4 regions of the Streptomyces sp. NPDC030165 genome follow, and region 1 is predicted to be linked to each of the others. Evidence: riboswitches for the same ligand, from Rfam matches in the RefSeq annotation. Region 1 holds a riboswitch; each other region holds the start of a gene.

Region 1 (5,507 bases):
CCCGCTGACCCGCTGACCTGCTGATCCGCTGATCCGCTGATCCGTCGACGGCGCGCAGGCCCCGTCCGGCCGGTTTCCCTACGGGATTCCGGCCGGGCGGGGCCTGCTGGGACGGGCGTGTTCGGAGCCGGTGCGGCGGCCGACATGCGTGGTGGTCGGTCCCGGTGCACGCTGAAAGCATGGCTGAGCATCCGCCGGTGATCGTCCACCCGCCCTCGCCGTCCGGCAGACGGCGGGTCACCGTCCATGGACAGATCGTCGGGCTGGCACACGGGCGCGGTGATGTCGCCGAGTTCCTGCGGCACGCCGGGCTGGCGCCGGACGCCGAGGACATCGACCTGGATGCGCCGGGGCTCGTGGAGTGGCGCGGGGGCGACAAGGACACGTGGACGGGGGCGGAGGGGGAGGGCTGAATGGCCTGGGGGAGGGTAGGTACAAGGGTTACGTACCGTGCGGGCGGGTGTCCGAAGAGTGAGGGTGCGGGGCGCGGCGCTGTTGTTCGTCTTTCAAGTGGTGTGTATCGTCGACGTGTGACTTGAAGTTTCAAGTACTTCGGCGGGGACGGTCCGGCCCTCCCACAGGGCCCGCCGGCCCGGGAACGACCAGACAGAAATGAGCACGCGCATGTCCTCCCCCCTCAGCCCCCTCCGTGACTACGGCAGCGGCGTCGACGACCGCCACGCCGCCACGCCGCACGCGTACGACGTCGGCCTGCTCCTGCTGCGGCTCGCGGTCGGCCTGATCATGGCCGCGCACGGCACGCAGAAGCTGTTCGGCTGGTTCAGCGGGGCCGGGCTGGACGGAACCGGACAGTTCTTCACGGCCAGCGGCTACCCGGCCGGCAAGGCCATGGCCGTGGTGGCCGGCCTCAGCGAGACGCTGGGCGGCCTCGGGCTGGTCCTCGGGCTGCTGACGCCGCTGGCGGGCGCGGCGGTCGTCGGAACGATGGTGAACGCGCTGGCGGTGAAGTGGGGCGGCGGCTTCTTCGCGCCCGAGGGTGTGGAGTACGAGCTGCTGCTCACGGCGGGCGCGGCAGCCCTGGCGCTGACCGGCCCCGGCCGGTACGCGGTCGACCGGCTGCTGCCGGCCCTGCGTACGCACCGGCTCGCGTACGGGGCGGCCGCCCTGGTGTTCGGGGTGGTCGTGGCGTTCGTGATGCTGCTGGTGCGTGACTGAGTCCGAGCGTCGGGCGAGGCGCAGCGGCACCAAGTGGGGCAAGTGAAGCGGTGTGAGCGGTGAGAAGCGGAAGGTGAGGGATTGACGTGGCGGTGCGGCGGCTGAATCACGCGGTGCTCTACGTACGGGACGTGGCGCGCGCGGTGGCCTTCTACACGGAGACGCTGGGTTTCCGGGTGGACTCCGAGATTCCGGGGAGGGCCGCGTTCCTCAGCGCGGAAGGGACCGCCAACGATCACGATCTCGGGCTGTTCGCGGTCGGCGCCGAGGCGCCGGGACCCGAGCACGGCCGGGTGGGGCTCTACCACCTGGCCTGGGAGGTCGGCACACTCGGTGAGCTGGCGGACACGGCCGCGGACCTGGCGGCGCGGGGCGCGCTGGTCGGTGCCTCCGACCACCTGGTGTCCAAGTCGCTGTACGCCAAGGACCCGGACGGCAACGAGTTCGAGGTCATGTGGCGGGTGCCGCGTACGGACTGGCCGGGCCCGGACGAACCGGACCGGATCCGTCCGCTCGATCTCGAAGCCGAGCTGGCGCGCTGGGGACGCGACCTGAAGACGGGCGCGGCGGCCGGCTCGGCCACCTGAGGGCGGCGGGAGGGCGGGGCCCGCCCTCCCGGCGACGGGTCCGGCGGGCCCCAGCGGTCCGGCGGGCCCCGGCAGATCCGGCGGCCCCGGTGGCTCAGGCCGCCTCCCGGGCCTCCGCCGCCCGCGCCGACCAGCGCTTCTCCACCCCGGCCAGCCGCCAGTACGCCAGGGCCGCCGCCCAGACGACCACGAACAGGCCGACGATGATGAAGCCCACGTTGTCCAGGTCGATCGACGAGATCCAGCCGGTCAGGCCGTCCGTCAGGGCCAGCTTCTCGTGCAGGACGGTGACCAGTTCGATGGTCCCGATGAAGAAGGCGACGGCGATCGACAGGCCGGTGATCGTGAGGTTGTAGTACACCTTGCGCACCGGGTTCGAGAACGCCCACTGGTACGCGAAGTTCATGAACGTACCGTCCAGCGTGTCGAAGAGGCTCATCCCCGCCGCGAACAGCAGCGGCAGGACCAGGATCGCGTACCAGGGCAGCCCGGCCGCCGCGCCGCTGCCCGCCATCACCATCAGCGTCACCTCGGTCGCGGTGTCGAAGCCGAGGCCGAAGAGCAGGCCGAGCGGGTACATCTGGCCGGGCCGGGTGATGGAGCGGGTGAAGCGGCCCAGGACGCGGTTCATGAAGCCGCGGGAGTCGAGGTGCTGCTCCAGCTCCGCCTCGTCGTACCGGCCCTGCCGCATCGCGCGGAACACCCGCCAGATGCCCGCCAGCGCGACGAGATTGAGCGCTGCGATCAGGTAGAGGAAGGTGCCGGAGACCGTGGTGCCCACGGTGCCGAGCACCTGGTGGGCGCTCGATCCGTCGTCGAGCAGGGTGCCGGCCAGCTGCGCGCCGCCGGCGACCAGCGCCGCCATGGCGACGACCACGCTGGAGTGCCCGAGCGCGAACCAGAAGCCCACCGAGACGGGGCGCTTGCCGTCGGCCATCAGTTTGCGGGTGGTGTTGTCGATGGCGGCGATGTGGTCGGCGTCGAAAGCGTGCCGCATGCCGAGGGTGTACGCGGTGACGCCGAGGCCGACCCCGAAGACCTGCGAGCCCACGGTGTAGTGGTTCGGCACGACCAGGAGGAAGAGCACGCCGAAGGCGACGACGTGCAGCGCGGCGATGACCGCCATCAGCCCCGCGGTCCGCACGGTGTCCTGACGCCGCCAGCGGAAACCGGAGGGCGGGGGAGAGGAGGCGGAAGGAACGGACGCGGGTGAAGTGAGGGTAGGGGAAGGGGACGGCGAAGAAGCCGGGGACGGCGAAGGGGAATCGGCGGACAGGGACATCCGGTGGTCACGCTCCAGCACCTCGTGGATCATTTCGTGAGATGCCGTGGCCGGTCTCCTGGCTGACGGGTGTACGCGCCCGCCCCGGCCTTCCCGGCCGCGGGCTGCGGCCAGTGGCTCCGTACGGGCGCGGGGCGCGTACGGAAAGGGGCGGGAACTTCCCGATCACAGTGGCGAGGGCCGCTCCGGTCTGGACCCGAAGGACTTCACCGGTCTTCCCGACACCACGGCCCGGACACTCTAACGTCCGGTGGCGGCATGGTCATCGGATCAATGTGCCGGGAACCCGCAGCGCTCTCCGCTCGACTACCTGGTCCTGGGCCCGCAAGGGCGGGCCGTCGGGCAGTCGAGAGGCAGGGAGAGCGGACGTATGCGTTCTCGTGTGGGTCTGGTGGGGCGAGTGAGCCGAGCGGGGTCGATGTGGCCGGTGGCCGGTGGGCGGTCGATGGCGGCGGTGCTGGCGACGCTGGCAGTGGCCGGGCTGGCCACTGGTTGCGGCAGCGGTGACGGACGTACGGCAGCGGGTGCCGCGGACGGCCGGGGCGGCGGAGCGGGTGGCTTTCCCGTCTCGGTCAGCGATTGCGACGGGCGGCGGACGACATTCTCCGAGGCCCCGCGGAAAATCGTCACGAGCAACGCGGCGAGCCTGGAAATGCTGCTCCGGCTGGGAGTGGGCGACCGGGTCGTCGGTACCGGATTCCCGCCGGGAAAGGGCACGTTGCCACCTGATCTCGATGCCCGGGCGCAGCGCGTCCCGGTACTGGGGAAGACGGTGATTCCGAAGGAGAAGCTGCTCGGTTCCGGCGCCGACGTCTATATCGACACGTTCGCTTCCATGGGCAACATGGGCGGGGCGGCGGCCGGCCCGACCGAGGAGGAATTCAGCGCGGCGGGCATCAGACACGTCTACCTGGCCTCGACGGCGTGTGCGCCGCGCAAGAAGGTGCCGCAGCGGGACCTGTCCGCCGTGGAGGGCGACATCCGGCGGCTCGGACAGATCACGGGCGCCTCGAAGCGCGCGATGCAGCTGGTGGCGGAGATGGAGAAGAAGATCTCCTCGGTACGCGAAGCCATCGCGGACGTCCCCGCGGGCAAGCGGCCGTCGTACTTCTTCTTCGATTTCGACGCGGGAACGAAACAGCCCGTCGCGGTCTGCAACCGGCAGGTGGCCAACGCGGTGATGACCGAAGCCGGGGCACGGAACGTCTTCGCGGACTGTGCGAGCGACTTCAAACCGGTGTCGTGGGAGGACGTGGTCGGAAAGAACCCGGACTGGATTCAGCTCGGCGTACGGAACCGGGGAAGCGCCGCGGCCAATGAGAAGGCATTCGACGAGGCCGAGAAGTTCCTCAAGGAGTTTCCGGCCACGGCGGGGCTGCGCGCGGTGAAGGAAGGAAAATTCCTGCGTATCGGCTCCGAGCAGACGACCATCGCCGGAGTGGGGAACGCGGACACGGTGCGGCGGATCGCTAAGACGCTCTACCCGGACCGGCTGGGCAAGGGCCGTCCGGCCGGGGAGCGTCCGGACGAGGCCGGGGCGGGGCGCTGATGGGGCCGTCGGCCTGTGCCGCGGCTGAGGCTCGCACCGCCGGCGCGGCGCGTACCGCAGGGCTCGCCGTCGGCCTGCTGATCGCGCTGCTCGCCGCGCTGACCGCGGCCGTCGCGCTCGGTGCCACCGACATCGCTCCTGCCGAGGTGTGGTCGGTGGTGTTCCGGCGGCTGGGCGGGGCGCCGCCCCGGCCGGGTACGGACGATCTGATCGTCTGGCAGCTACGGGTTCCGAGGGCGCTGCTCGCCGCGCTGGTCGGCGCGGGTCTCGGGCTCGTCGGTACGGCCACCCAGGCGCTGGTGCGCAACCCCCTGGCGGACCCGTACCTGCTGGGTATCTCCAACGGCGCGTCGCTGGGCGCGGTGGCCGCGATCGTGCTGGGCGCGGGCGCTGTGGCGGGGACGGGCGGGGTGTTCGGCGCGGGGAGCACGTTCGGCCTGGGCGGGGGTGTGGGCCTGTCGTCGGCCGCCTTCGCCGGCGCGCTCGCCTCGTTCGCGCTGGTGTGGACGCTGGCCCGCCGGGGCGGCGGCTTCGCGCCGCTGCGGCTGGTGCTGGCCGGAGTCGGCATCGGGCAGTTCCTGGCCGGGTTCACCAGTTATCTCGTGCTGCAGGCCGGGGACGAGCAGCAGACGCGCGGCGTGCTGTTCTGGCTGATGGGCAGCCTCGGCGGCGCCACCTGGGACACGCTCCTCCTGCCGGCCCTCGCCGTACCGGCCGGACTGCTGGTCCTCCAGGGCAGGGCCCGCGCGCTGAACGCGCTGACGATGGGGGACGAGACGGCGGCGAGCGTCGGCGTGGACGTCGTCCGGCTGCGCCGCACGCTGTTCGTGGTGACCAGCCTGCTCACCGGCGTCCTGGTCTCGGTGTCCGGCGCGGTCGCCTTCGTGGGGCTGATGGTGCCGCATCTGTGCAG
Region 2 (5,507 bases), on a different contig from region 1:
GGTGTAGAGCGCGTCCAGCGGCGGCATCACCCCGCGGGCGCTGCCCTGGCCGCCGTCGGTCCCGTTGCGGCACGACTCGGTCAGGACGTAGCTGCCGATGCCGAGCTTCTTCAGGGAGGCGGGGGTGACGTCGCTGTCCTCGCCGAAGCCGTAGTTCCAGCCCGCGAAGACCAGGTCGGCCCTGGCGTCCAGGGCGATCTCCTTGGTGATCGCCTTCTTGGAGAGCCAGGGCACCTTGCCGTACGCGTCCTTCCAGGCGACGGCGTCGACCTTGCCCCGGTACTCCGGCATGACGTACCCGGCCATGTGGTCCTCCAGGCCGAGCGCGAACATGATGTCGGCGATCCCGACGTCGTTGGTGACCACGCGCCGCGGCGCCTTGTCGTACGTGGTCCTCGTCCCGCAGTTCTCGACCGTGACCGGGTAGTGCCCGGACCCGCCCGCCCCGGACGCTTTGGCGGCACCGTCCTTCCCGTCCTCGGCGACGTGCGCACCGCAGCCGGTGAGCGCGGCGAGCGTGAGGGCGGTGAGCAGGGCGGCGGAGCGGTGGCGGGTGCGCATGGAGGGTCCTTACGGGGTGGTCGAGGGGGCGGTACGGCCGGGCAGGCGGTCGAACAGGAGCTGTACGGCACCGGTCTCGGGGTGCGCCACGCGGTGCGCGCGCACCCCGAACACCTCGGCCAGCAGCTCCGGGCCCAGCACGTCGTGCGGCGCGCCGGAGGCGACGATGCGCCCTCCGGAGATGACGTACAGCTCGTCACAGTGCAGGGCGGCCAGGTTCAGGTCGTGCAGCGCGGTCAGCACCGTCAGTCCGCTGTCCCGCACCAGCGCCAGCAGTTCCAGCTGCTGCGCGATGTCGAGGTGGTTCGTCGGCTCGTCCAGCACCAGCACCCGCGGTTCCTGGGCCAGCGCGCGGGCGATCAGCACACGCTGCTTCTCGCCGCCGGACAGGCTCAGGAACGCGCGCCCGGCCAGGTGGTCCGCGCCGGTCCGTACCAGCGCCGCCTCGCACACCCGCAGGTCCGCCGCGCTCGGCCGCCCCGAACCGCGCTGGTGCGGCAGCCGCCCCATCGCGACGACCTCCGCGGCCGTGAAGCCGAACTCGGTCGCCGACTCCTGGGGCAGCGCGGCCAGGTGGCGGGCCCCTTCGCGTACGCCCATGGCGTGCAGGTCCGCGCCGTCCAGCCGGACCGTCCCGGCGGCCGGGCGCAGCGCGCGGTAGGCACAGCGCAGCAGGGTGGACTTGCCGCTGCCGTTGGGCCCGACCAGCCCGACGACCCGGCCGCTGCCCGCGTGCAGGGTGATGTCGTGCACGAGCCGGGCACCGGCCACGTCCACGGACACCGCGTCGATGTCGATCCGCATCAGATGCCGCCTCCGTACGTGCCGCCGTGGTTCCGCGTCAGGCCCCGCCTGCGTACGTACCTACCGCCGTGTCCCCGCATCAGGCCCCGCCTCCGAACGTGTAGCCGCGGCGCCGCATCAGCAGGACGAAGGCCGGCACGCCGAGCACCGCGGTGATCACTCCGACCGGCAGCTCGACGGGCGCCAGCAGCACCCGGGACAGGATGTCCACCCACACCATCAGCACCGCGCCCAGCAGCGGGGCCACCACCAGCACCCGGCGGTGCCCGGCACCCACCAGCATCCGGGTCACGTGCGGCACCATCAGCCCGACGAAGCCGATCGCGCCGCTGACCGCGACCACCGCGCCGGTGACGGCCGCCGTGACCGCGAACAGCTCCCGGCGCAGCCGCCCGGGGTCCACGCCGAGCGCGGCGGCCGACTCGTCCCCCATCGCGAGCGCGTTGAGGCGGCCCGCGGAGAGCATCAGGTACACCAGCGCCCCGGCCACCGCCGCCGCGGCGACGGGCAGTGAGCCCCAGCCCGCGCCGCTGAGGCTGCCGAGCAGCCACATCATGGCGGAGCGCGCCGCCTCGCCCCGGTCGGCGGCGAAGACCATCAGGGTGGAGAGGGCGGAGAAGCCGTAGTACATCGCGGAGCCGGTCAGGACCAGGCGCAGCGGGGTCAGGCCGTGCGCGCTGCGGGCCGCCGCGTACACCAGCGCCATGGCCAGCAGCGCCGAGCAGAACGCCGCGGCGGACAGCGCCCAGACGCCCAGCGCGGCCAGCGCCCCGAAGAGCAGGACGGCGTTGGCGCCGACCGCGGCGCCGGAGGAGATGCCGAGCACGAACGGATCGGCGAGGGCGTTGCGTACCAGTGCCTGGACGGCCACACCGATGGCGGACAGCCCGGCGCCGACGACGGCGGCCAGGAGCGCGCGCGGGAAGCGCAGCTCCCACACGATGGTGTACGCGGAGACCTCGTCGGAGGCGATCGTGCCGCCGCTCAGCCCGGAGCCGAGGTAGCGCAGCACGTCGCCCCAGCCGACGCCGGAGGCGCCGAGGCCTACGCCGCACACCAGTGAGGCGAGCAGCACGAGGGCCAGCCCGGCGGCCAGCGGCACGGTGGGCACCGGCGAGCCGGTACGGGGCCGGGCGCAGGCATGGCTCTCGGAGGCGGCGGGGCCGGCGGTACGGGCTGGGGCGGCCAAGGGACGTACGCCTTCGGCTCGGGCCGCGTCCGTACGGTCAGGGGTGACGGCGCGTGGCGCGAGGCCGGCGGCGGTGTCCCCTCGCAGTCCACGGCGAGTTGTCAGGAACGGGCGCTCCCGCGGGTGATCGGGCTGGCGGAACGGACGTTCCGCACACCGTTGCGGGTCAGCGCCGGACTCTCACCGGACTTCCCCCGCGGGGCGCTCTGCGACTGTGTGCTGCCTGTTCGAAGGCGGTCTACTTGAAGAAGGCGATGCCGTCGTCCGGCAGGTCCTTGATGTCCTTGGCCCACTCGCTCGGGTCGACGACCTTCTTCAGGTGCGCCGACATGTACGGGCGCAGCGGCACCTCGGGGGTGGCCTTCTCGCCGACCCACATCAGGTCGCTGTTGACATAACCGTACAGGCGCTTGCCGCCGGTGTACGGGCCGGAGGCGGCGGTACGCGCCACGGCGTCGGTGGCCAGGTCGATCTGCGGCTTCTGGTCGGCCAGCTCGCCGTACCAGACCTCCGCGACGCCGCCGTCGCGGATCATCACGATCTCGACCTTGCGGTCCTTGTCGATGCGCCAGTAGCCGGACTCGGTCTCCAGCGGCGCGACCTTCTTGCCCTCGCCGTCGAGCACCCAGCTGTGCGAGGTGTATTCGAGGAAGTCACGGCCGTCGTGCGTGAAGGTGACCTCCTGGCCGAAGTTGCACTTCTCGGCACCGGGGAAGTCGGCGACGCCGGCGCCCTCCCAGTTGCCCAGCAGGAAAGCGAGGGGCACGAGGGCCGGGTTCAGGTCGGACGGGATCTCGATCATCAGCTCAGGCGATCTGTATCGGGGAAAGGATCTGGGGTCTCGGTCAGCGCTGGCCCTGGTACAGCTTCTTCCAGGTCAGCCCGGCGAAGGCGACGACGCCGACGGCGACCAGGACGAGCAGGGTGGTGAAGACTGCCTCAAGCACGAGCGCGCTCCTCGGACGGAGTGAGGTGTTACGGACCGGAAGCGAGTCTAGTCGGCGCGGCCGGTGGCGGCGCTGTGAGGTCGGTCCCGCCGGGTGGACCCGGGCCCGGGTGCCGTCCGGCACGGTCCAGCCGTGGGAGGTGAGGTGGCGCGGCGCGGGGCGTGGTCGGCCAGGTGCCGACGACGCCGAGCGCGGCGCCCAGGGCGATCATCAGCGGGCGGGTGCGGCCCGCGCGGCGTACGAGCCGGGTGCGTGACGCCGCGCGAGGTGGCCGGCCAGGACGGTCCGGTCGCACGCGGCCCCCGAGGTGATCGTGTGCCGGTCGGACGACTGGCCAACTGCCGGGCCGGAAGGTCGCGTTGGCGGGAGCCTTAAAGTGGCCGTATGGCGAAGAAGCTGGTGATCAAGGTGACGGCGGGGGCGGACGCCCCCGAGCGGTGCTCGCAGGCGTTCACGGTGGCGGCGGTGGCCGTGGCCAGTGGGGTGCATGTCTCCCTGTGGCTGACCGGGGAGTCGGCGTGGTTCGCGCTGCCGGGGCGCGCGGCGGAGTTCGAGCTGCCGCACGCGGCGCCGCTGCCGGACCTGATCGACTCGATCACGGCGGGCGGCGGCACCATCACCGTGTGCACGCAGTGCGCGGCCCGCCGGGACATCGGGGAGAAGGACCTCATCGAGGGCGTCCGGATCGCCGGTGCGCAAGTCTTCGTGAGTGAGGTCATGCCGGACGGGGTGCAGGCGCTGGTCTACTGACGGTACGGGCGCGGGCGGCACCGCGGGCGGCGGGTGCGGCTCAGCGGCGCCCGGAGCCGGAGCCGTGCCCGGGACCGTGGTCGTCGAGCTCGCGCCACCACCGGTCCGACTCGGGGTCGCCCGACTCGTCCCACCAGCGCTCACCCGGCTCCCGCCGGTTGCCGACGACCGCCGCGAACGGCGGGATGACCATGGCGACCACGCACATCGCCACGGCCGCCGGTATGGACCACAGCCGTACCACGCCCCACGCCAGGACGAACAGGGCGATGCACACACCCATCAGGACGAAGTACCGGCGGTGCCGGCGCTGCGCGGGCGGACGCTGATGCGCGGACATGGTTCCACCGTAGATCCGGCCGGGGTGGCTGGGAAGCGCGGCGGGCCGCACCCCCAGCCATGGCGTCCAAACCCCTGGGGTGCGGCCCGTCGGCCGTACGGGTGTACGTATCGGTGCCGCCGTCAGACGGCGATGGCGACCTCCGCGAGACCACCGTGCTGCGCGACGACGGTCCGGTCCGCGGTCGCGCCCGGGACCAGGGCGCGCAGCGTCCAGGTGCCCTCGGCCGCGTAGAAGCGGAACTGCCCGGTCGCCGAGGTGGGGACCTCGGCGGTGAACTCGCCGGTGCTGTCCAGCAGGCGCACGTAACCGGTGACGGGCTGGCCGTCGCGGGTCACGCTGCCCTGGATCGTGGTCTCGCCCGGCTTGATCGTCGAAGCGTCCGGGCCGCCGGCCTGTGCTCCACACATATGGGTACTTCCTTGGTGGGTTGAGGGGTACGGGGGGCGGTACTGCGGCGGTGCCGCGGCGGTGCGCTTACTTCGCGGCGCCGAGCTCGATCGGCACGCCGACCAGCGAGCCGTACTCGGTCCAGGAGCCGTCGTAGTTCTTGACGTTGGACTGGCCGAGCAGCTCGTGCAGCACGAACCAGGTGAGCGCCGAGCGCTCGCCGATGCGGCAGTAGGCGATGGTGTCCTTCGCCAGGTCCACGTTCTCGGCCTCGTAGAGGGCCTTGAGCTCGTCGTCCGACTTGAAGGTGCCGTCGTCGTTGGCGTTCTTCGACCACGGGATGTTGCGGGCGCTCGGCACGTGGCCGGGGCGCTGCGACTGTTCCTGCGGCAGGTGCGCCGGGGCGAGCAGCTTGCCGCTGAACTCGTCGGGGGAGCGCACGTCGACCAGGTTCAGGTTGCCGATGGCGGCGACGACGTCGTCACGGAAGGCGCGGATGGAGGTGTCCTGGGCCTTCGCCTTGTAG
Region 3 (5,507 bases), on a different contig from region 1:
AACTCGGGCAGGGCATAGGAATAGCCCAGACTGCACTCACCGAATCGGTTCTCACCGAAGTCCGGCCCCATGACTTCGGCCACGCGGCCGGGAGAATCGGTGTGCCGCAGACCGAGCACGGTGCCGGTGGTGACGACGTTCATGTAGAACGCCAGGGAATACGGGGTCAACTGCTGTCCTCGGCGAGTCGTGACAAGAGCAGCTTACGGAGCACCCGCCGCGGGCCGCCCGCCGCCCGTCTCCGGCCGGCGGGTGGCCCGTCACCGGTTCAGGACGAGGGCAGCTCCGCCCGGACGGTCCGTGCGGCGGCGACGAGGTTTTCCAGGGACGCGCGGGTCTCGGGCCAGCCGCGGGTCTTCAGGCCGCAGTCGGGGTTGACCCACAGGCGTTCGGCCGGGATGGCGCCGAGGCCCTCGCGCAGGAGGCTCGCCGCCTCCTCGGTGCTCGGTACGCGGGGGGAGTGGATGTCGTACACACCGGGCCCGGCCTCCCGCGGGTAGCCGTGCCCGGCCAGTTCGCGGGCCACCTGCATGCGGGAGCGGGCGGCCTCCAGACTGATCACGTCGGCGTCGAGGTCGTCGATGGCCTGCACGATGTCGCCGAACTCGGCGTAGCACATGTGCGTGTGGATCTGCGTCCGGTCCCGCACCCCGCCGGTGGTGAGGCGGAACGCCTCGGTGGCCCAGGCGAGATACGCGGCACGGCCGGCGGCGCGCAGCGGCAGCGTCTCGCGCAGGGCCGGTTCGTCCACCTGGATGACCTGGGTGCCGGCCGCCTCCAGGTCGCCGACCTCGTCGCGCAGGGCCAGCGCCACCTGGCGGGCGGTGTCGCCGAGCGGCTGGTCGTCACGGACGAAGGACCAGGCGAGCATGGTGACCGGGCCGGTCAGCATCCCCTTGACCGGCCGGTCGGTGAGCGACTGCGCGTACCGCGTCCACCGCACCGTCATCGGCTCGGGCCGCGAGATGTCACCGGCGAGGACCGGCGGACGCACGTACCGCGTGCCGTACGACTGGACCCAGCCGTGCTGCGTGGCGAGGTAACCCGTCAGCTGCTCCGCGAAGTACTGCACCATGTCGTTGCGTTCGGGCTCGCCGTGGACAAGCACGTCGATGCCCGCCTCCTCCTGGAAGGAGAGCACCTCGCGGATCTCGTTCTTGATGCGCTCCTCGTACCCGGCCGTGTCGATGCGCCCCGCACGCAGGTCGGCCCGGGCGGTGCGCAGTTCGGCGGTCTGCGGGAAGGAGCCGATGGTGGTGGTCGGCAGCAGGGGCAGGCCCAGGTGGGCCCGCTGCACGACGGTCCGTTGCGCGTACGGCGCCGAGCGGCGGCCGTCGGCGTCGGTGACGGCGGCGGTACGGGCCCGTACGGCGGGGTCGTGGGTGATCGCGGAACCGGCGCGGGACGCCAGGTCCGCGCGGTTGGCGGCCAGTTCGGCGGCGATCGTGTGGGTGCCCTGCGCGAGGCCGCGGGCGAGCGTGGCGATCTCGGTGGTCTTCTGCTGGGCGAACGCGAGCCAGCGCAGCACCTGCGGGTCGATGTCCCGCTCGGCGGTGGCGTCGAGCGGGACGTGCAGCAGGGAGCAGGAGGCGGCCACGTCGACCCGGTCGGCCAGGCCCAGCAGAGTACCGAGTGTTGCCAGCGACTTCTCGAGATCGTTGAGCCAGATGTTGCGGCCGTTGACGACACCGGCGACCAGCCGCTTGCCGGGCAGGCCGCCCGCGGCGGCGAGCGCGTCCAGGTTGCCCGCGGCGGCCTCGGTGAAGTCCAGCGCGAGACCGTCGACGGGGGCCTTGGCGAGCACCGGCAAGGCCTCGCCGAGCTGGTCGAAGTACGAGGCGACCAGCAGCTTCGGGCGGTCGGCGAGGGCGCCGAGGACGCCGTAGGCGCGCTCGGCGGCGCCGAGTTCGGCCGGAGTGCGGTCCTGCACCAGGGCGGGCTCGTCCAGCTGCACCCACGCGGCGCCGGCCGCGCGGAGGTCGGCCAGGACATCTGCGTACACGGGCAGGAGCCGGTCGAGCAGGGTCAGCGGATCGAAGCCGGCGGTGACACCGGGGGCGGGCTTGGACAGCAGGAGGTAGGTCACCGGGCCGACGAGGACCGGGCGCGGCGTGAGGCCGAGCGCGAGCGCCTCCCGTACCTCGCCGGTCTGCTTGGCGGAGTCGGTGGTGAAGACCGTGTCGGGCCCCAGCTCGGGTACGAGGTAATGGTAGTTCGTGTCGAACCACTTGGTCATCTCCAGCGGTGCCACGTCCTGCGTACCGCGTGCCATCGCGAAGTAGCCGTCCAGGGCGTCGGCCTCGAAGGCGGCGCGGTGCCGTTCCGGGACGGCTCCGACCATGACGCTGGTGTCCAGCACGTGGTCGTAGTACGAGAAGTCACCGGTCGGCACCTCGTGGAGTCCGGCCTCGGCCAGCTGCTGCCAGTTCGAACGGCGCAGGTCCTGGGCGGTCTTCTGGAGGGCGTCCGCGGTCACGCGGCCCTTCCAGTAGCCCTCGACGGCCTTCTTCAGTTCCCGGTTCGGTCCCTGGCGGGGGTAGCCGTACACGGTGGCCCGTGCTGCCGCGGCTGCGGGCTTCGCTGTCACGGAACTCTCCTTCGCGAGCGTGATCTTCTCCGAGCCCCGGTGACGGGACGAGAACGCGAAGGAACGACGCACCGGCCGAGCCATGCGGCGCCGAACAGCACCCATGCTCGCCCGGTATGGTCGCCGACCCGCCCTCGAAGGTCACCGGAGTGTCCGCGCACGTATGGACGCACACGGGCAACGGGCAGGTCTTCGGACTCGCGGGCACGCCTGCCGGACTTCGTCCGGCGGACACCTACTGGCCGTCGCTTCCCGGATCCGCGGCCCGGATCCAGTGCGTATGACGGCGGTCGTTCCCGCTCACCGCTGCGGGGCAGTCCCGGATTCCCACCGGGTTCCCTCTTACGACGCGTCTGCCTGGCGGGCAGGGCGAACCAGCTGCACCGGACACAGTAGATCGAGCGCACACCGTACGGACACCCCTGTTCACATGGCGGTACGTGAGATGTGACACCAAGGGCGGGGCGGGGCGGGTGCGGGGCGGGCCGACCGTCTTCCGGCGGCTTGTCCGGCGTCAGCCCGCACTCTCACCCGGGCCGGCTGACTCCCAGCCGGACATGGCCAGTTCATCGTCGCGCAGGGCCCACACGGGCCCGTCGCCCGGGGCGGGCCCCTCGACCACCCGCAAGTGGTAGGGACGGTACTCGTCGTCCGCGTCCTCGACGGTGAACCCGGCGGACGCCAGGATCGCGGCCATCGCCCGCGTCATCGCGGCCGAGACCTCGCCGCAGTGCCGCAGGACGGGGTCGTCCAGCAGCTTGAGGCGGAGCGCACGGGTCGTGCACTCCCGCAGGCGCGGACCGGCCGACCAGTCCACATACACGCCGCCGGCCGCATCGGCGCCGTGATCGACTTCCACCTCCACACCGCCGGCCAGAACGGGATGCAGGCCGGGCGCGCGCACCGGGAGGCCGGCGGCGGCCAGCTCGTCGCGCACCTTCGACGCGAGCGCCTCCTGACGCACGGACTCTTCAGCACTCACCTTCTCGAACATCCGCTCAATCTAGCGGCCCGCGCTGACACCGAACCGGAAATCCGCTTCGGTCCAGCCCGGTTCGGGCGGTGCCGGTTCGGACGAGGTGGCGGCCTTTTCGGCGAGTTCGCTCACCCGGGACACGATCGAGGCGATCTTTTGGTGATCCTCGACGAGCTTCGCGACCGTCGGGGCGGGATCCGGTCGTGCGCGCAGCAACTGGGAGAACAGTCCCCCGTCCTCGCCCCTGTGATGCGACGAGAGAGCGTCACAAAAGGCCAGGCAATGCAGACCGGTACGTCATCGTTCCCCGTGCGGCGCCCGAGATGCGTCCTGACGTGATGGATCCGGCGGCGCAGTTCTTGATGGGCTTGTGAGGGCTGAAGGCTCAGGGCAGCTGTACGAGCGCCGCCGCGGGGAGCCTGGAAAGAACGGGATGCCACGGATGGCGGCCCTTTCGCTTCCACATCTCCATGCCTGACGCAGTCCGTCACCGGCACGCGATGCTGCCGCTAGCCGACCACGCGATGCGGCGATAAGGCAAGCACGGTGCCCCTGTCCCGTCCCGTCCCCTCTCGGACGGGTCCGGATCGGCGCTCACCGAGCATGCCCGGGCCTGAACACGAGGGAACATCTCCGAAATCGGGCGCCCCGCCGCCCCGTCGGCACAGCCTGGTCCCCGCAGAGGGCGACGCTCGCTCAGGCGCGACGCACTTCGAGGACTGGTTGCGGGGGGCCGCCTGAGAGCGGCAACGGTCAAGAATGGATTGCGGAGGGGTGCGTGGGGGAAGGCTGATGTTTTTTTGGGGGTGTTGGGGTTTGGGTGGGACTTGGTGAAGTGGTCAACTATTTATTGACAGTTGCTCTGCGTGGGTGATTGAGTCGGGCACGCCGCGGGGGCCTTGTTCACGGTTTTTCGAACTGTGAGGGAGGGGCGGCTGCCGAACGAGTCCTGTCCGTCGAGCCCTGTCGACCACCACCGAACCTCTCTCCGACATCTTCCGGTAATTCCTTTCTGCCGCGGCAGCGGTGGTTCTGACTGGGATCTCTTCCTCTTCTTGGTGTGGTGTCGGTGTGGCGTTCGCCTGCCCGTGAGCGGTGAATTCCGTGGCGTGGTGGTGATGTCGGGCGCAAGGCATGGCAGGTGCTCTCAGGCGGCGCTGGTTCCGGTGTCCAGGAACAGGAGCAAGGTGTGCTTGACGCCCGGATGGCGGCCCGGAAGGCATTCGACAAGCCGGGTACTGACTCGGCGGATCTGGTGGTGGACGGCGGGCGGGCCGAGAAGGCCGTCGGTGCCGGAGCGCTGAGCGTCCGGGTACCGGGGGACAAATCGGTCAGTCACCGGGCGCTGCTGGCGGCACTGCTTCCCGGTGCGCCCGAGGTTCTGACGGTGCGCAACGCCAACCTGGGCGGCGCCGTACGGGCGTTGCTGCCGGCGATGCGGGCGCTGGGGGTGGAGGCCGGCGTGGACGGCGGCACGCTGACCGTGCGGCGCGGCGTGCCGCCGGTGCCGCAGCGGGTGCGTGAGCATCCGGACGTGGCCGGATGGCCGGAGGGCGTGCCGTACGTGGAGACCGGAGGGTCGAGCGCCGCGGCCCGGCTGCTGATCGGTGTGCTCGCGGGGAGCGGCACCGCGGCGGTGGTGGACGGGGACGAGGTGCTGCGGCACCGGCCGATGGACTGGCTGGTCGATCCGCTGGCCGAACTGGGCGCGGACATCGCGTATCTCGGGAATGACGGCTGCCTGCCCGTATGGGTGAAGGGGGCGGTGTGCCGGTCCGGCAGGACGGTGGAGTTACGCGTGGGCAGCGCGCAGGCGCGGTCCGGGGTGCTGCTGGCCGTGGCTGCCGCGGGGCTGCCCGCGACCGTACGGCACCCGGTGCGTTCGCGGGACCACACCGAGCGGATGCTCGCCTCGTTCGGCGCCGTGCTGGAGGAGGGGGACGG
Region 4 (5,507 bases), on a different contig from region 1:
CGTCGGGGTGGTCCGTGGACTCCGTGGTGACCGGGTAGATCAGGGGTTCTTCGTGGTGGTCCGGGCGGATGTGGCGCTCGGCGATGGAGCGGGCGATCGAGCGGCCGTGGCGGGCGCTGTGGTACGCGATGACGTCGGCGGACGCGATGACCTCGACGGCGCGCAGGGTCATCAGGTTCGGGTCGCCGGGGCCGAGGCCGACGCCGTACAGGCGGCCGCGGGTGCCAGGGGAGGACTGCTCGGCTGTGCGGCCGGTGGTGTGCTGCTCGGTCACTCTTCCACGCTCGCTATCGCGTTGATCGCGGCCGCGGCCATGGCGCTGCCGCCGCGGCGTCCGCGTACCACCAGGTGTTCCAGGCCGGAGGGGTGCTGGGCCAGTGCGTCCTTGGACTCGGCCGCGCCGATGAAGCCGACCGGGATGCCGATGACGGCGGCCGGGCGGGGCGCGCCCTCCTCGATCATCTCCAGGAGGCGGAAGAGGGCGGTGGGGGCGTTGCCGACGGCGACCACCGCGCCGTCCAGGCGGTCGCGCCACAGTTCGAGGGCGGCGGCGCTGCGGGTGGTGCCCATGCGCTTGGCCAGGTCCGGTACGGACGGGTCGGCGAGGGTGCAGATCACGTCGTTGCCGGCGGGCAGCCGCTTGCGGGTGACGCCGCTGGCGACCATGTTCGCGTCGCAGAGGATGGGGGCGCCGCCGCGCAGGGCCTCGCTCGCGCGGGCGACGACCTCGGGGGAGTACGCCAGGTCGCGTACGAGGTCGGTCATGCCGCAGGCGTGGATCATCCGGACCGCGACCCTGCTGACGTCGTCGGGCAGGTCCGCGAGGTCCGCCTCGGCGCGGATGGTGGCGAAGGACTGGCGGTAGATCTCCGCGCCGTCCTTCTCGTAGTCGAACTCGCTCACTGTGCTTCGTTGCCCTCGGTCATGTCGTTGTGCGGTCGGCCGCGCGGGCCGACGCGACGGCGTCGGCGAGGCGGTCGGTGTCGGTCAGGGGGATGGTGGTCGCGGTGGCGGCCTCGTCCCGGGTGCCCCGTACGGATACGTCGTAGCCGTCGCCGGTGGCCACGACATCGACCCATGCGCCGTGCGGGTGGCCGCAGCGGCGGGCGCAGCCCGACCAGTGGACCGGCAGCCCGGTGCCGCCCTCGCGCAGGGTGGCCACGGCGTCCGCCCGTACGTCGGACAGGGACTTGGCGCAGCCGGGGCGGCCGGTGCAGGCGCCGAGTCCGTACCAGGGGGAGGCGGGGTCGGTGACCAGACCGGCCGTGGCCAGTTCGCGCAGCCGGGCTCCGGCCGTCTCGGGAGACAGGCCGGGGACGACCACGCCGCGCCAGGGTGTCATACGCAGTTCGGCGGAGCCGGTGGGGACACCGGCGGCCAGTTGCCGGAGCTGCGCGGTGGTGAGGCGGCCGAGGGGCGCGAGGAGGGAGAGGGCGCGGGTGCCGTCGGGGGAGGCGGTCACTCCAGGGCGGGGTGGGGCGGGTGCTGTTGCCGAGGGCACCGGGGCCGTCGGGTACGGCTGCGCGTCCGGCTCCTGGAGGCGCGTACGGAGGAGGCCGCGTACGGCCGCGGCGTCGTACCCGGGCGGGAGTTCCCGTACGCGCCAGGAGCCGTTGCCCGCCTCCTGGGCGACGGTGAGGAACGCCTCCGCGGCGGCGAGGGCCGCGCGGGGCGCGTCGGGGCCGGGGAGCCGCAGTGCCTCGGTGTCGTCGCCGACGCGCAGCAGCGCCGTGCCGCCGGCTTCTGCGATCAACGTCACATCGCCGCCGAGCGCGGCCATGTCGCCGCGGCCGTCGTCCAGTGCGAAGAGGAAGCGGCCGGACAGGGCGGGGGCCGTGTCGCTGGCGCACAGGAGAAGGTCCAGTTCACGGGCCCATTCCTGGACGGCGGCGCCGCCGTCCGCGCCCTGTCCGTCGAGTCCGGCGAGCGGGGAGGCGACGATGTTGCGTACGCGTTCGTGGCGGTCGGAGGGGAGCAGGCCGGCGGCGCGCAGCAGGTCGGCGAGGGGGGCGGCGCTGTCTTCGGCGAGGCCGCGCAGCTCCACGTTGCCGCGGGAGGTGAGGGAGAGGTGGCCGTCGCCGAGGCGGTCCGCGGCGTCGGCCAGCATCTCGCACTGAGGGGGCGTCAGCAGACCTGCGGGGAGCCGGAGTCGGGCCAGGGCGCCGTCGACGGCGGAGTGCAGCCGCAGCGCTCCGGGGCAGGCGTCGCCGCGGTCCCGTACGCAGGCGGCACCGCTGTCCCGTACGAGGGATTCGTCCCGGTGCGGGGGTATCGCGGGGGTGGGCGGCATGGCGGCGAGCATACCGACGATGGCTGGACGGTCCGCCGCCCGCCGTTCGGGCGGAGCCCTTACTATGCAGGTCGGTGGGTCAGCTGGCCCATCGGACGCCAGCGACGGCGCCAAGGGAGGAAGCCCGGTGGAAATCCGGCGCGGTCCCGCCACTGTGAGCCCGGCCACCGCCGGGCGAGTCAGGAACTCCCGCCGTCCGTGAACACCGCCCGGGGCGCGGACCCCGAGGAAGGCCAGACGCCGCAATGATCCTGCTGCTGTCGACGTCCGACACCGACCTGCTCAGCGCCCGCGCGGCCGCCGGTCCCGTGCCGTACCGGCTCGCCAACCCCGCCCGGCTCGACCTCGCGGAGCTGCCCGCGCTCCTGGACGGCGCCGACCTGGTCGTCGTCCGGCTCCTCGGCGGTCTGCGCGCCTGGCAGGAGGGCCTGGACCAGCTCCTCGCCGCCGGCCAGCCCCGCCCCGTCGTGGTGCTCACCGGCGAACAGGCGCCGGACGCGCAGCTCATGGAGGCGTCCACCGTCCCCATCGGCATCGCGGCCGAGGCTCACGCCTACCTGGCGCACGGCGGCCCGGCCAACCTGGACCAGCTCGCCCGCTTCCTGTCCGACACCGTGCTGCTGACCGGCCACGGCTTCGAGCCGCCGGCCGCCGCGCCCTCCTGGGGCCACCTGGAGCGCTCGAAGCACCTGGCGGCGGAGGCGCGTACCGGTGCGGAGGTCGTGGCCCGTACGGACGACACGGGCGCCGCGACCGGCCCGCTGGTCGCCGTGCTCTACTACCGCGCCCATCACATGAGCGGCAACACCGGCTTCATCGAGTCGCTGTGCGAGCGGATCGAGGAGGCCGGCGGGCGCCCGATGCCGCTGTTCGTGGCCTCGCTGCGGGCGCCCGAGCCGGAGCTGATCGAAGAGCTGCGGGCCGCCGACGCGATCGTGACGACCGTGCTGGCGGCGGGCGGTACCAAGCCCGCCGAGGCGTCGGCCGGCGGTGACGACGAGTCCTGGGACGCGGGCGCGCTGGCCGCGCTGGACGTGCCGATCCTCCAGGCCCTGTGCCTGACCGGGCCGCGCAGCGCCTGGGAGGAGAACGACGAGGGCCTGTCCCCGCTGGACGCCGCCAGCCAGATCGCGGTGCCGGAGTTCGACGGCCGGCTGATCACCGTCCCGTTCTCCTTCAAGGAGACCGACGAGGACGGCCTGCCGGTGTACGTCGCCGACCCCGAGCGCGCCGCCCGGGTCGCCGGCATCGCCGTACGCCACGCCCGGCTGCGCCACATCGCGCCCGCCGACAAGCGCCTGGCGCTGGTGCTGTCCGCGTACCCGACCAAGCACTCGCGTATCGGCAACGCGGTGGGCCTGGACACCCCGGCGAGTGCGGTGGCGCTGCTGCGCCGTCTCCAGGAGGAGGGGTACGACTTCGGTGACGAGGCCGTACCGGGCCTGGAGTCCGGCGTCGGCGACGAGCTGATCTACGCGCTGATCGAGGCCGGCGGCCACGACCAGGAGTGGCTCACCGAGGAGCAGCTGGCCCGCAACCCCGTCCGCATCCCCGCCGCCGATTACAAGCGCTGGTACGGCACGCTTCCGCAGGAGCTGCGCGAGCAGGTCGAGGAGCACTGGGGACCGCCGCCCGGCGAGATGTTCGTCGACCGGAGCCGGAATCCGGACGGCGACATCGTGCTGGCGGCGCTGCGCCGCGGCAACCTGCTCATCCTCATCCAGCCGCCGCGTGGCTTCGGCGAGAACCCGATCGCGATCTACCACGACCCCGATCTGCCGCCGTCGCACCACTACCTGGCCGCCTACCGCTGGATCGCCGCCTCCCAGGAGGACGGCGGTTTCGGCGCCGACGCCATGGTCCACCTCGGCAAGCACGGCAACCTGGAGTGGCTGCCCGGCAAGAACGCCGGCCTGTCCGCCGCCTGCGGCCCGGACGCGGCCCTCGGCGACCTGCCGCTGATCTACCCCTTCCTGGTCAACGACCCGGGCGAGGGCACCCAGGCCAAGCGCCGGGTGCACGCCACGCTCGTCGACCACCTCGTGCCGCCGATGGCCCGCGCCGAGTCGTACGGCGACATCGCGCGCCTGGAGCAGCTGCTCGACGAGTACGCGGCGATCTCCGCCATGGACCCGGCCAAGCTGCCCGCCATCCGCGCCCAGATCTGGACGCTGATCCAGGCCGCCAAGCTCCACCACGACCTCGGCCTGGAGGAGCGCCCGGACGACGAGGGCTTCGACGACTTCCTGCTGCACGTCGACGGCTGGCTGTGCGAGGTCAAGGACGCGCAGATCCGCGACGGGCTGCACGTCCTCGGCGGCGCGCCCGCCGGTGAGGCCCGCGTCAACCTCGTACTCGCCATCCTGCGCGCCCGCCAGATCTGGGGCGGCACGTCCTCGCTGCCGGGCCTGCGCGAGGCGCTGGGCCTGGACGAGTCGGCCGCGACCCGTACCACCGCCGACGCGGTCGAGGAGCGCGCCCGCGGCCTGGTGCAGGCCATGGACGACGCGGACTGGGATCTGGCCGCCGTCGAGCGGGTCACCGCGGAGCTGCCGGAGGACCAGCGCGAGCCGGTCGCGGCGATCCTCGCCTTCGCGGCCCGCGAGGTCGTACCGCGCCTGGCCGCCACCACCGACGAGATCGACCACGCCGTGCACGCCCTGGCCGGTGGCTTCGTCCCGGCGGGCCCGTCCGGATCGCCGCTGCGCGGCCTGGTCAACGTCCTGCCGACCGGCCGCAACTTCTACTCCGTCGACCCCAAGGCCGTGCCGAGCAAGCTGGCCTGGGAGACCGGCCAGGCCCTCGCCGACAGCCTTCTGGAGCGCTACCGCACCGACCACGGCGACTGGCCGACCTCGGTGGGCCTGTCCCTGTGGGGTACGAGCGCGATGCGCACCTCGGGCGACGACGTGGCCGAAGCGCTCGCGCTGCTCGGCATCCGGCCCGTCTGGGACGACGCCTCGCGTCGCGTGACCGGCCTGGAGCCGATCCCGGCCGACGAACTGGGCCGCCCGCGCGTCGATGTGACGCTGCGTATCTCCGGCTTCTTCCGTGACGCGTTCCCGCACGTCATCGGCCTGCTGGACGATGCCGTACGGCTCGCCGCCTCCCTGGACGAGCCCGCCGACGTCAACTACGTCCGCGCCCACGCCCAGGCCGACCTGGCCGCGCACGGCGACGAGCGGCGCGCCACCACCCGCATCTTCGGCTCCCGCCC

What was found. A riboswitch is a leader RNA that binds a small molecule or an ion and turns the genes downstream of it on or off. The one in region 1 is predicted to bind cobalamin.
Region 2: another riboswitch for cobalamin. It lies ahead of ACZ4Z1_RS26350 (FecCD family ABC transporter permease); the one in region 1 lies ahead of nicT (Nickel transporter NicT).
Region 3: another riboswitch for cobalamin. It lies ahead of metE (5-methyltetrahydropteroyltriglutamate--homocysteine S-methyltransferase); the one in region 1 lies ahead of nicT (Nickel transporter NicT).
Region 4: another riboswitch for cobalamin. It lies ahead of cobN (cobaltochelatase subunit CobN); the one in region 1 lies ahead of nicT (Nickel transporter NicT).

What each region holds. Positions count from the first base shown of each region.
Region 1 covers NZ_JBVIBD010000008.1:58,323-63,829, reverse strand. The annotation lists gene ACZ4Z1_RS16985 (hypothetical protein) at 180-413, shown strand; gene ACZ4Z1_RS16980 (DoxX family protein) at 625-1,176, shown strand; gene ACZ4Z1_RS16975 (VOC family protein) at 1,263-1,763, shown strand; gene nicT (Nickel transporter NicT) at 1,858-3,078, opposite strand; cobalamin riboswitch at 3,077-3,289, opposite strand; gene ACZ4Z1_RS16965 (ABC transporter substrate-binding protein) at 3,491-4,594, shown strand; gene ACZ4Z1_RS16960 (FecCD family ABC transporter permease) at 4,594-5,507, shown strand, end outside.
Region 2 covers NZ_JBVIBD010000015.1:43,577-49,083, forward strand. The annotation lists gene ACZ4Z1_RS26340 (ABC transporter substrate-binding protein) at 1-561, opposite strand, end outside; gene ACZ4Z1_RS26345 (ABC transporter ATP-binding protein) at 571-1,365, opposite strand; gene ACZ4Z1_RS26350 (FecCD family ABC transporter permease) at 1,445-2,476, opposite strand; cobalamin riboswitch at 2,657-2,786, opposite strand; gene ACZ4Z1_RS26355 (heme-binding beta-barrel domain-containing protein) at 2,793-3,356, opposite strand; gene ACZ4Z1_RS26360 (DsrE family protein) at 3,886-4,251, shown strand; gene ACZ4Z1_RS26365 (DUF3099 domain-containing protein) at 4,292-4,591, opposite strand; gene ACZ4Z1_RS26370 (DUF1416 domain-containing protein) at 4,714-5,001, opposite strand; gene ACZ4Z1_RS26375 (sulfurtransferase) at 5,069-5,507, opposite strand, start outside.
Region 3 covers NZ_JBVIBD010000016.1:158,152-163,658, reverse strand. The annotation lists gene ACZ4Z1_RS27960 (hypothetical protein) at 1-170, opposite strand, end outside; gene metE (5-methyltetrahydropteroyltriglutamate--homocysteine S-methyltransferase) at 269-2,587, opposite strand; cobalamin riboswitch at 2,754-2,981, opposite strand; gene ACZ4Z1_RS27950 (hypothetical protein) at 3,102-3,581, opposite strand; gene ACZ4Z1_RS27945 (hypothetical protein) at 3,591-3,779, opposite strand; gene ACZ4Z1_RS27940 (3-phosphoshikimate 1-carboxyvinyltransferase) at 4,753-5,507, shown strand, end outside.
Region 4 covers NZ_JBVIBD010000007.1:196,070-201,576, reverse strand. The annotation lists gene ACZ4Z1_RS15885 (precorrin-2 C(20)-methyltransferase) at 1-274, opposite strand, end outside; gene ACZ4Z1_RS15880 (precorrin-8X methylmutase) at 271-903, opposite strand; gene cobG (precorrin-3B synthase) at 923-2,302, opposite strand; cobalamin riboswitch at 2,350-2,497, shown strand; gene cobN (cobaltochelatase subunit CobN) at 2,536-5,507, shown strand, end outside.